2 regions of the Streptomyces sp. NPDC001843 genome follow, and region 1 is predicted to be linked to the other one. Evidence: riboswitches for the same ligand, from Rfam matches in the RefSeq annotation. Region 1 holds a riboswitch; the other holds the start of a gene.
The links. Region 1 has a riboswitch for cyclic di-AMP ahead of ACFYZQ_RS26175 (peptidoglycan DD-metalloendopeptidase family protein). Riboswitches for the same ligand answer to the same signal wherever they lie in the genome.

Region 1 (5,705 bases):
CGCGAGGATCGCGCGCAACTGGTCGAGGTCGCCGTCGCGGACCAGCTTCCAGAACTCCGCGCCGTCCGCCGGGTCGCTCAGCGGCAGGTTCACATTGCGCACACCGGGCAGCTCGACGTCGGGGCCCTCGAGCTTCTTGTCGGCCGCGTTGCGGAAGTCGAAGATCGTGTGCAGGCCCAGGGAGGCGAGGAAGGCCGCGTCCTGCTCGGTGGCGTGCGCGAGATGCCCGCTGCGGAACAGCACCCCGTGTCGCACCCGGCGTCCGTCCACCGTGGGCATGCCCCCCACGTCCCGGAAGTTGCGCACTCCGGTCAGCTCCGGCTCGGTCGACGGGACCTGCTGCGTCACGTGGGCTCCTCGCTGTCGCTCCCGCCGTCTCGGCTCGCCGGCGGGCACCCGGTCGACGATACGACATCGGTTTTCCCGGGCAATGAGTTGTCCACAGGCGTTGCCTCCGGTGCTGTCGGCCCGTGATGATGTTGATGCTTGAGCGGATCTGTCGGCACCTGTGAGGCCTCGATGGTGGACATCGCCGAAAACGGTCGTACCTGGCTCCTGACGGGGCCCACCAGCGGTTACGCGCTGCACCTCACCGAGGAGCACGAACTGCTGCACCTCCATTGGGGCCCGCGCATCGCGCTCGCCGACGCGGAGGCCCTCGCGGTGCGCCCGCTGCCCGGCTACCGGCCCTTCGAGTCCCCGCTCGACGGCCGCGAGGAGTACCCGGTCGAGGGCGGCCCCCGTTTCGTGCGGCCCGCCCTGTCCGTGCGCACCGACGAGCGGCGCGGCACCGAGTGGGCCTTCGAGGCGTACGACGCCGAGGGCGACGAGCTGCGGCTGCGCTTCAGGGACGACGGGGTGTCGCTCACGCTGCACTACCGGATGCGCGGGGACGTCCTCGAGCGCTGGGTGACCGTGGGCAACGAGGGGGACGCGCGTGTGGAGCTGCTGCGCGCCGACGCGGCCACCTGGACCCTGCCCGACCGGGACGGCTGGCGACTGTCCCAGCTGCACGGCCGCTGGGCCGCCGAGTCCCTGCTGACCAGCGCCCCGCTCACGTACGGCGACAAGGTGATCGGCAGCCGCCGCGGTCACACCGGCCACCAGCACCTGCCCTGGGTCGCCCTGCACACCGACGCCGGCGAGGAGCACGGCGAGGTCTACGGCTGCGCCCTCGGCTGGTCGGGGTCCTGGCGGATCGCGGTCTCCCAACTTCCGGACGCGCGCGTCCAGATCACCGGCGGCGCCGGTTACGACGACTCGGGCCTGCTGACGCTGGCGCCGGGGGAGTCCTACACCACGCCCGTCTTCGCGGGCCTGTGGAGCGACGGCGGCTTCGGCGGCGCCAGCCGCGCCTGGCACGCCTACCAGCGGGCCCACGTCATCCCGGACGCGGACCGGGACCGGCCCGTCCTGTTCAACTCCTGGGAGGCCACCACCTTCGACATCTCCGAGGAGCAGCAGGCGACCCTCGCCCGGCGGGCCGCCGCGATCGGTGTCGAGCTGTTCGTGGTCGACGACGGCTGGTTCGGCGCCCGTACCAGCGACCGGGCCGGGCTCGGCGACTGGACGCCCAACCCCGACCGCTTCCCGAACGGCCTGAAGCCGCTCGCGGACTATGTGCACGCCCTCGGTATGCAGTTCGGCATCTGGGTCGAACCGGAGATGGTCAACCCGGACAGTGACCTGTACCGGGCCCACCCCGACTGGGTGCAGTACCAATCCGGGCGCGAGCGGACGGAGTTCCGCAACCAGCTCGTCCTCAACCTCGCCCGCGAGGACGTCCAGGAGTACCTCTGGCAGCAGCTGGACGGCCTCCTGTCCAGCGCCCCCGTCGACTATGTGAAGTGGGACTTCAACCGCTGCTTCACCGACGCCGGGTGGCCGGGCGAGCCGTATCCGCAGCGGCTGTGGGTGGACCACGTCCGCGCCTTCTACGCGCTCCTCGACCGGCTGCGGGCGGCGCATCCCGGTGTGGCGTTCGAGTCCTGCTCGGGCGGCGGCGGCCGGATCGACCTCGGCGTGATGAGCCGCACGGACCAGGTGTGGACCTCCGACAACACCGACCCGCTGGACCGGCTCGCCATCCAGCACGGCTTCAGTCAGATCCACCCCGCGCGGGTGATGGCCGCCTGGGTCACCGACAGTCCGAACACCCAGCTCAACGGGAGGGTCAGCAGCCTGCGCTTCCGGTTCGTGAGCGCCATGGCCGGGGTGCTTGGCGTCGGCGGCGACCTCTCTGAGTGGACGGAGGAGGAACTCGCCGAGGCACGCCAGTGGGTGGAGCTGTACAAGGAGATCCGCCCGGTCGTGCAGCAGGGCGACCTGTACCGGCTGCGACCGCCGGAGGGCGGGCTGAGCGCGGTGCAGTACACCCTCGGGGACGAGTCGGTCGTGCTGGCGTGGCTCCAGGCGCAGCGGTACGGCGAGCCGGTCCCGGCGGTGCGGCTGCGCGGCCTCGATCCGACGGCGTCGTACGAATGCCGCGAAACGGGCGAAGTCCACCGAGGTGCCGTGCTGCTGCACCATGGACTGGACACCCGCCTGCGTGGCGATCTGGATGCGGCCGTTGTCCGCCTGCGCCGCATCTGATGCTTGTGCCCCAATTGGGCTCTTTGTGGTAACCAGGCCTGAAATAGAGGGTCATGGAGGTACGTTCCGTGAGGAGCGTCATATCCATGACTGTCCGTCACGCGTCATGTCCACGTAATCGGTAGGGATTTCCGGGGAATTGAAGAGTGACCCCGGAGGGGGCTCACGGAGGGTGACAGGGGTTACCCAAAACGGATCAAGCCAAACGCGGTCGACGGGAACCACTCGCTTGTCCGTTCGCGCCCCGCTCGCTTACCTTCGCCACCACTCCGGACGGAACGCCGAATCCTGCCGCCGCCCGGGGCCCGCAGACACTCACCCGTGCACGGCAGGAGCGGGGGACCCACCAGGCAACACTGCCTGTTCCGGTCTCCGGAACGGCTCGGGGTGAAGCCGCGCCGCGCGCGGCCGGGCAGCTCCAGTCCGAACCCGACAGCTCACCTCGCAGGCGCCGGAGAGGAACTCGCCATGCCCGCGAAGGGTAAGCACCGCCGTCCCAAGAACCGGCGTTTCACCCGCTCGATCGCCGTCGCCGGAACCGGCGGCGCCGCGCTGGCCCTGCCCCTCATGGGAGCCGGCGGCGCCCATGCCGCCACGGCGTCCACCGCCAAGGAGTCCGCCCCCAAGGGGGCCGTCCAGGCCGTGCCGGTGGCCCAGAAGGAGACCTCCGCGGCCCGGTCGGGCGTGCACACCTACACGGTGCGGGCCGGTGACTACCTCTCGAAGATCGCCGACGAGCAGAACGTGAGCGGCGGCTGGCACCGGCTCTACGCGGACAACCGCGAGGCCGTCGGCAGCGATCCCTCGCTGATCCACCCCGGTCTGAAGCTGAGCATCGGCAAGCGGGCCGCGCACACCGGCACCGAGTCCGCCACGTCCACCCGACCCTCCGCCTCGCAGTCCACGCCCCGGTCCGCGACCCGCTCGGACACGCGGTCCTCCGTGGCGTCGGCCGCCTCCACCGGCTTCACCCTCCCGGTCGTGGGCGCCACCATAGGAACCGGTTACCACGTGCCGGGCGGCATGTGGTCCAGCGGCTACCACACGGGCGTCGACTTCGTCGTCCCGACCGGCACCCCGGTCAAGGCCGTGGGGGCTGGCACGGTCGTCTCCGCCGGCTGGGGCGGCGCCTACGGCAACCAGGTCGTGATCAGGCTCGCCGACGGCCACTACGCGCAGTACGGCCACCTGTCCTCCATCTCCGTCTCGGCCGGCCAGACGGTGACGGTGGGGCAGCGGCTCGGTCTCTCCGGCGCGACCGGCAACGTGACCGGCCCGCACCTGCACTTCGAGATCCGCACCACCCCGAACTACGGCTCGGACGTGGACCCGGTCGGCTACCTCCGCTCGCACGGCGTCGCCGTCGCCTGATCCACGGGCCGCTCAGGTCGCCGAAGGCCGGACCCCCGATCCCCGGGTCCGGCCTTCGGTGCGTCCCGTGTTGGCGTATTCCCGTCTGGCGCATGTCGGCGAAGTGGGTTATCTCACCGCCCGTCAAGCCTTTATTACGGTCGCGTAGGTCACATCGGAAGGTGAATCATGGTCCGATGTGGCAGACGATTCGAAGAGTGACAACAGATCAGTGATCGGGTCGTACGTGGCGGTGGGGGACAGCTTCACCGAGGGCGTGGGCGACCCTGGCCCCGACGGGGCGTTCGTCGGCTGGGCCGACCGGTTCGCGGTGCTGCTCGCGGACCGGCGGCCCGAGGGCGACTTCAGGTACACCAACCTCGCGGTACGCGGCAGGCTGCTCGACCAGATCGTGGCCGAACAGCTCCCGCGAGCCGTCGAACTCGCCCCGGACCTGGTGTCCTTCTGCGCGGGCGGCAACGACATCCTCCGCCCCGGCACCGATCCCGACGAGGTGGCCGAGCGCTTCGAGCTGGCGGTGGCACAGCTCGCCTCCGTCGCCGGCACGGTCATGGTGACGACCGGCTTCGACACCCGTGGCGTGCCCGTGCTCAAGCATCTGCGCGGCAAGATCGCCACGTACAACGGCCATGTCCGGGCCATCGCCGACCGGTACGGCTGTCCCGTCCTCGACCTGTGGTCCCTGAGGGCCGTCCAGGACCGGCGGGCCTGGGACCACGACCGGCTGCACCTCTCACCCGAGGGGCACACGCGCGTGGCCCTGCGCGCGGGCCAGGTGCTCGGCCTCGAGGTCCCGGCCGACCCGGAGCAGCCCTGGCCCCCGCTCCCGGCCCGGGGCGCCCTCGACATCCGCCGCGACGACGTGCACTGGGCCCGCGAGTACCTGGTCCCGTGGATCGGCCGCCGTCTGCGCGGGGAGTCCTCCGGCGATCATGTGACGGCCAAGGGCGCGCTGTCCCCGGACGACATCAGGACGCGCATCGCCTCGGTGGCCTGACCGGGGCTCCGGGCGGGGCCGGCGGCGCCGCCCCGCCCGGAGCGCTAACGCCCGGTCAACGCCTCCCGTGACACCCCCAGTTCGCGGGCCAGTGCCTCGTCGACCCACTCCTGGGTCCGGGACCGGGGCACCGCGCCCGCGTAGGAGGTCAACTGGACGGCGAGGCCGTCGAGCAGAGCCGTCAGGCGCAGGGCCGCGGCGGCCGGGTCCGGGCAGACGAACTCTCCCGCGTCGACACCCTCGGCGATGACCTCGGCGATCGCCGCCTTCCACTGCCGGTCCAGATCCCGGGTGACCTCCCGCAGGGCGGGCTCGCGCAGCGCCACCGCCCAGCCCTCGATCCACAGCCGCCAGCCCTTGGCCTGACCGGTGGGCGCGTACCAGCGCACGGCGGCCCGCAGTCGGCGCAGCGCGGAGGTACGGCGCCCCAGCAGCCCCCGCAGATGCGCCAGATCGCCCTCGGCAGCGTGCGCGAAGGCGGCGGCGACCAGCTTCTCCTTCGTCGAGAAGTGGTACAGCACCAGCGCGTTGCTCACGCCGAGCGCCGAGGCCACGTCGGCGATCCGCACCGCCGCCACACCCCGCGCCTCGATCTGCTCGACGGCGGCCCGCAGCAGTTCCCCCCGCCGTTCCGCCACGCTCAACCGCACTCTCGCCACGCGGTCACCCTAATCGGTCGCCCGGGCGCCGCAGCGACACGGTCCGGCCGTCCGGTCAGCGGTACCACCCGAAACGTTCCGTGATC
Region 2 (5,705 bases), on a different contig from region 1:
TCGTCCGAGCCGGCCGGGGAGAAGACGCCGTAGGGGAGGTTGTGCGGGCCGAAGGGATCGCCCTCGGGGACGTCGAAGGGGAGCATGGGGTGCTGCCTCGCTCTCATCCGTGCCATCACTGCAGGCCGTGGCATGTGGTCGGGCCACACGTTACGGGTGAGTCTCGAGTCCTGGCAGTGTGCCGGGCAGGGTGGCGGATGTGTCTGATCCACAGGCTTTCCCGCCGCGGCGTCCTGCGGCCCGGTCACGCGCTTCCTACTACGGCACGAGCCGGCGTCGCCTCGTCTGGCGAAGCACCTGGCGGCGGCGCACGGCTGAGGCCGAAAACAGCGGTGAGTTGCCGGGGCGTGGTGTCCGTATTCTCTGATCATGGCCGCACCCCCCGGATATCCGCTCCCCGCCTTCACCCTCGTCGCGACCGATCTCGACGGAACGCTCCTGCGTGGCGACGACACCCTCTCCGACCGTTCCCTGGCCGCCCTCGCGCGGGCCGGGGAGGCGGGTGCCCGGCACCTCGTGGTGACCGGGCGCCCGGCACCGCGGGTGCGGCCGCTGCTCGACGACCTCGGCGGCAGGGGGCTCGCGGTGTGTGCCCAGGGAGCACAGGTGTACGACGCCGGCGCCGACCGCCTGCTGTGGTCGGTCACCCTGGACCGGGAGCTGGCCGAGACCGCGCTCGGCAAGATCGAGGCCGAGGCCGGGGAGGTGTACGCGGCCGTCGACCAGGACGGGGTGGACGGGCTCACGCTCATCGAACCCGGCTATCTGATGCCCCACCCGACGCTGCCCGCCGTACGGGTCCGGCGGCGCGACGACCTGTGGTGCGAGCCGATCAGCAAGGTCCTGCTGCGGCACCACACGCTGACGGACGACGAGTTGGCCGCCACGGCCCGCGAGGCCGTGGGCTCGCTGGCGACGGTCACCATGTCGGGACCGGGAACCGTCGAGCTGCAGCCGTGCGGTGTGACCAAGGCGACCGGGCTGGCGCTGGCCGCCGACCACCTCGGGCTGAGCCCCGACAGGGCGGTCGCCTTCGGGGACATGCCGAACGACATCCCGATGTTCGACTGGGCCGCGCACGGTGTGGCCATGGCCAACGCCCACCCGGAACTGAAGGCGGTGGCCGACGAGCTCACCCTGTCGAACGAGGACGACGGCATCGCCGTCGTCCTCGAAAGACTCTTCCCTTGAGGGAACCGGTCAGCCGGTCAGTACGCGCCGTACACGTTGTCGATCGAGCCGTAGCGGTGGGCGGCGTAGTTGCAGGCGGCCGTGATGTTGGCGATCGGGTCGTAGATGTCCCACGAGGTGCCGGACACGTGGTAGGCGTTGAACGTCGGGGCGATGACCTGCAGCAGGCCCTTGGACGGGGTGCCGGCGGCGGCGTTGGAGTCCCAGAGGTTGATGGCCAGCGGGTTGCCCGAGGACTCGCGCATCACGTTGCGGTAGATGCCGTTGTACGTACCCGGGATGCCGTGCCGCGCCATGACCGCGAGCGAGTCGCGGATCCAGCCGTCCAGGTTGTTCGGGTACGTGACCGTGCTGGGCGCGGGCGTGGGCGTGGCGGCCGAGGCGCTGGTCGCTCCGACCAGCGGGAGGGCGATCACGGCGGCGCCGGTGCCCGCGGCGGCGAGCTTGCGGGCGATGCGGGCGAAGCGGGCAGGGCGGTGCTGAGCGGCAGCAGGCATGGCGAAGTTCCTCTCCGTCGCCTGCGAGGTGAGCTGTCGGGTTCGGGCTGGGAGGTGCCCGGCCGTGCCGCCCGAAGACGGCACGACTTCACCCCGAGCCGTTCCGGGACGACGGGTGTCGCCCGGACCGGCGGCTTACCTGGGTCCCCCGCTCCTGCCGTACGCGAATGAGTTCGTCGATGGGTGTGACGGGCGGCGGCAGGATTCGGCGTCCGCCCGACGGCCGGGAACGTATGCGAGAGCACATGTCCGAAACAAGCGTCGGATTCACACAAAGTCCTAGTTGACCTTGTTGTGTAGCGTATGAGGCACTTGATCCTTTGCTTCTGCCAAGCCTCAACTGGCCATAGGTGAACGGAGAAACGCGGGCTGAGGTGGTGGGCTCCTCCAGTCGGGCGGAGTGACCCAATTCACGAAATGGCAATCGCGGCAAATAGGGCATGAAGGGCGCGGCGTCGGGTAATCGCGGTGGGCGTGGCGGTGGGAGTCGGCTGCTTTAGGCGAGGCACTTCAGTCGTACTTCCGGGTAAGCGGATAAATATCCGTCCTTATCGACCGATCGAAAACATAACGGTCGTGATCCGATAGCGCCCGGCCTGTAACCGTGGGCGCCCTCGGTGATCGAAAGCTGACCGGATACGCTGACTCGAGTGAGGGCAGCGACCTATCGACAAACCGCGTAATCGCCAGCAGACACCAGCAGACAGGAGACCCCTCGTGACCGTCGTCGGGCCATTCGGGCTGAGCGTGCGGGACCAGGCTCTGGAAGCCGATGTCCAGGCCGGATTGGCGGCTGTCGAGGAGGGCCTGCTCGAAGCCACCAAGAGTGAGGTCCCCTTCATCACCGAGGCCGCGCAGCACCTCGTGCGTGCGGGCGGGAAGAGGTTCAGGCCGCTGCTCGTGATGCTCGCGGCGCAGTTCGGGGACCCGTACGCACCCGGGATCGTGCCCTCGGCCGTCGTCGTCGAGCTCACCCACCTGGCGACGCTGTACCACGACGACGTCATGGACGAGGCCGCGGTGCGCCGCGGCGTGGACAGCGCGAACACCCGCTGGGGCAACTCCGTCGCCGTCCTCACCGGCGACTTCCTCTTCGCCCGCGCCTCGCAGATCCTCGCCGACCTCGGCCCCGAGGCCGTACGGGTGCAGGCCCTGGCGTTCGAGCGGCTGGTCACCGGGCAGATCCTGGAGACCGCAGGGCCGCAGGACGGCCGGGACCCGGTCGAGCACTACCTGGACGTGCTGAGCGGCAAGACCGGCTCGCTGGTCGCGGTCTCCTGCCGTTTCGGCGCGATGATGTCCGGGGCCGACGAGACCGTGGTGGACGTCCTCACCCAGTACGGCGAGCGGCTCGGCGTCGCCTTCCAGCTCGCGGACGACGTCCTGGACATCGCGTCCGACTCCCACGAGTCCGGCAAGACCCCGGGCACCGACCTGCGCGAGGGTATCCCGACCCTGCCCGTGCTGCGCCTCAGGGAACGGGCCGCGAGGCTCGGGCTGGCCGAGGACATCGCCCTGTGCCGCCTGCTCGACTCCGACCTGACCGACGACGCCCGGCACGCCGAGGCCCTCGCCGGCCTGCGCACCCACCCGGCACTGGAGCAGGCCCGCCGGGACACCGTGCGCTACGCGGAGGACGCGCGTGCCGCGCTCGCCCCACTGCGCGAGTGCGACGCGAAGGCGGCGCTGATGGAACTGTGCGACGCGGTGGTCCACCGGGCCGGTTAGTGGGCGTCCCGCTCACTTGTGCCCCCGACCCCTACGGGTCAGGTGGAGATCCCGCCTTCCGGTGTCATACCGCAGGCGTACGTCGAGTTGCCTCCCGGGGCTGACGCATCCTCACGGCCGATTTGGTCAGATGGAAACCACGGAAATCACCACTCCTCACCGATTCGGGTGAGAATGGCGGCTCAGGGTGGGACCAAATGTGCGAGGACGGCCGCCGCCGACGACGGAGGTAAGGCACACATGGCACCGTACGAATCCGACGACACCACGGCCGACGACACCACGGCCGGCGACACCACGGCCGGCGACACCACGGTCGACGGACGCCGCAAGGCGGCCCGCTACGTCGTTCCGGTCGCGGTGGTGGGGGTGGCGGCGGCGACCATCGGGCTGGTCCCGGCGCTCGCCGACTCCGGTGACCCCGATCTGCCGAAGATCACCGCTCAGCAGCTCATAGACAAGATCGCCAAGTCGGACGTGCAGCAGCTCTCCGGCACGGTGCGGGTCAGCACCGACCTCGGTCTGCCGGATCTCGGCGGCCTGGAGAGCGGCCTGCTGTCCGGGGCCGGCCAGGGCGGCGGCGGATCGTCGGCGGACCCGCAGTCCAAGTTCACCGAGCTGCTGACGGGCAGCCACACCCTGCGCGTGGCGGCCGACGGGCCGGACCGCCAGAAGGTGTCGCTGATCGAGCGTGCCGCCGAGTACAGCCTCATCCACGACGGCAAGGACGTGTGGGGCTACGACAGCAAGTCCAACGAGGTGTACCACGGCACCGCCGAGCAGCACGGCAAGGAGCGGCGGGAGAAGACCCCCGCCACGCCGAAGGACTTCGCCGACGAGGCCCTGAAGTCCGTCGACGACACCACGTCCGTGACCGTCGACGGCACCGTCCAGGTCGCCGGCCGGGACGCCTACAAGCTGCTCGTCAAGCCGAAGCAGTCCGGCACCACGGTGGGTGCGATCAGCATCGCGGTGGACGCGAAGACAGGGCTGCCGCTGAAGTTCACCCTCACCCCGGCGAGCGGTGGCGCCGCCGTGGTGGACGCGGGCTTCACCCAGGTCAGCTTCGCCAAGCCGGCTGCCTCGACCTTCCACTTCACCCCGCCCAAGGGCGCGAAGGTCACCCAGCAGGACGACGCCGACAAGGGTTTCCCGGAGCCTGGCAAGGGATTCCCGAAGCCCGGGAAGAGCGCCCCGAAGTCCGAGGGAGACCTCGCCAAGGGAGCCGACGGCTTCAAGGTCATCGGCAAGGGCTGGAACTCGATCGCCACCTTCGACAGCGGCAGCGAGGGCGGCCTGCCCTCCGGTTCGGGCGGCGGCGATCTGGGCGGCTTCCTCGGCTCGATCGGCGACCACGTGACCGGCAAGTTCGGCAAGGGCACGGTGTTCTCCACCCGCCTGGTCAACGCCCTGATCACCGACGACGGCAAGGTCTACGTCGGCGCCGTGACCAAGAACGCGCTGGTGAAGGCGGCCGACGCGGCCCGGTAGGCGCCGGCCGCGCTCAGACGCCGGTGCCCGCGCACGACCGCATGCACGACGAATCGGGGGAGCCGATGGACGAACCGTCCGCCACGGAGCCGGACGCGCGGCGCAAGGACGACAGCGTCATCCGCACCCGCGCGCTCACCAAGCGCTACCGCGGCGGACAGCTCGCCGTCGACGGTCTCGACCTGACCGTCCCGGCGGGCAGCGTCTTCGGCTTCCTCGGTCCGAACGGCTCCGGCAAGACCACCACCATCCGCATGCTGATGGGGCTCATCGAGCCCACCTCCGGCACCGCCCGCGTCCTGGGACATCCCATGCCCCGGGCCACGCGCACCGTGCTCCCGCAGGTCGGCGCGCTCATCGAGGGACCGGCCCTGTACGGCTTCCTCACCGGCCGGGACAACCTGCTGCGGTACGACGCCGCCGACCCGACCGCCGACCCGCGCACCCGGCGCGACCGCGTCGCGGCGGCACTGGACCGGGTGGGGCTGACGGCCGCCGCGGGCAAGAAGGCGAAGGCCTACTCCCTGGGCATGAAACAGCGCCTGGGCCTGGCCGCCGCACTGCTGCAGCCGCGCAGACTGCTGGTCCTGGACGAGCCGACCAACGGGCTCGACCCGCAGGGCATGCGGGAGATCCGCGCCCTGGTGCGGGAGCTGGCCTCGGACGGCACCACCGTGTTCCTCTCCTCGCACCTCCTCGACGAGATCGAGCAGGTGTGCACCCATGTCGCGGTGATGTCCCGCGGCCGGCTGATCACGCAGGGCACGGTGGCCGAACTGGCGGCCGGGACACGCGGGC

Region 2: another riboswitch for cyclic di-AMP. It lies ahead of ACFYZQ_RS39615 (transglycosylase SLT domain-containing protein); the one in region 1 lies ahead of ACFYZQ_RS26175 (peptidoglycan DD-metalloendopeptidase family protein).

Annotation. Positions count from the first base shown of each region.
Region 1 covers NZ_JBIATQ010000011.1:5,115-10,819, forward strand. The annotation lists gene ACFYZQ_RS26165 (tyrosine-protein phosphatase) at 1-348, opposite strand, end outside; gene ACFYZQ_RS26170 (alpha-galactosidase) at 520-2,592, shown strand; cyclic di-AMP (ydaO/yuaA leader) riboswitch at 2,899-3,056, shown strand; gene ACFYZQ_RS26175 (peptidoglycan DD-metalloendopeptidase family protein) at 3,061-3,963, shown strand; gene ACFYZQ_RS26180 (SGNH/GDSL hydrolase family protein) at 4,175-4,960, shown strand; gene ACFYZQ_RS26185 (TetR family transcriptional regulator C-terminal domain-containing protein) at 5,005-5,619, opposite strand; gene ACFYZQ_RS26190 (Glu/Leu/Phe/Val dehydrogenase dimerization domain-containing protein) at 5,675-5,705, opposite strand, start outside.
Region 2 covers NZ_JBIATQ010000031.1:6,603-12,307, reverse strand. The annotation lists gene fahA (fumarylacetoacetase) at 1-86, opposite strand, end outside; gene ACFYZQ_RS39620 (HAD family hydrolase) at 370-1,191, shown strand; gene ACFYZQ_RS39615 (transglycosylase SLT domain-containing protein) at 1,209-1,688, opposite strand; cyclic di-AMP (ydaO/yuaA leader) riboswitch at 1,694-1,877, opposite strand; gene ACFYZQ_RS39610 (polyprenyl synthetase family protein) at 2,406-3,416, shown strand; gene ACFYZQ_RS39605 (outer membrane lipoprotein carrier protein LolA) at 3,657-4,907, shown strand; gene ACFYZQ_RS39600 (ABC transporter ATP-binding protein) at 4,973-5,705, shown strand, end outside.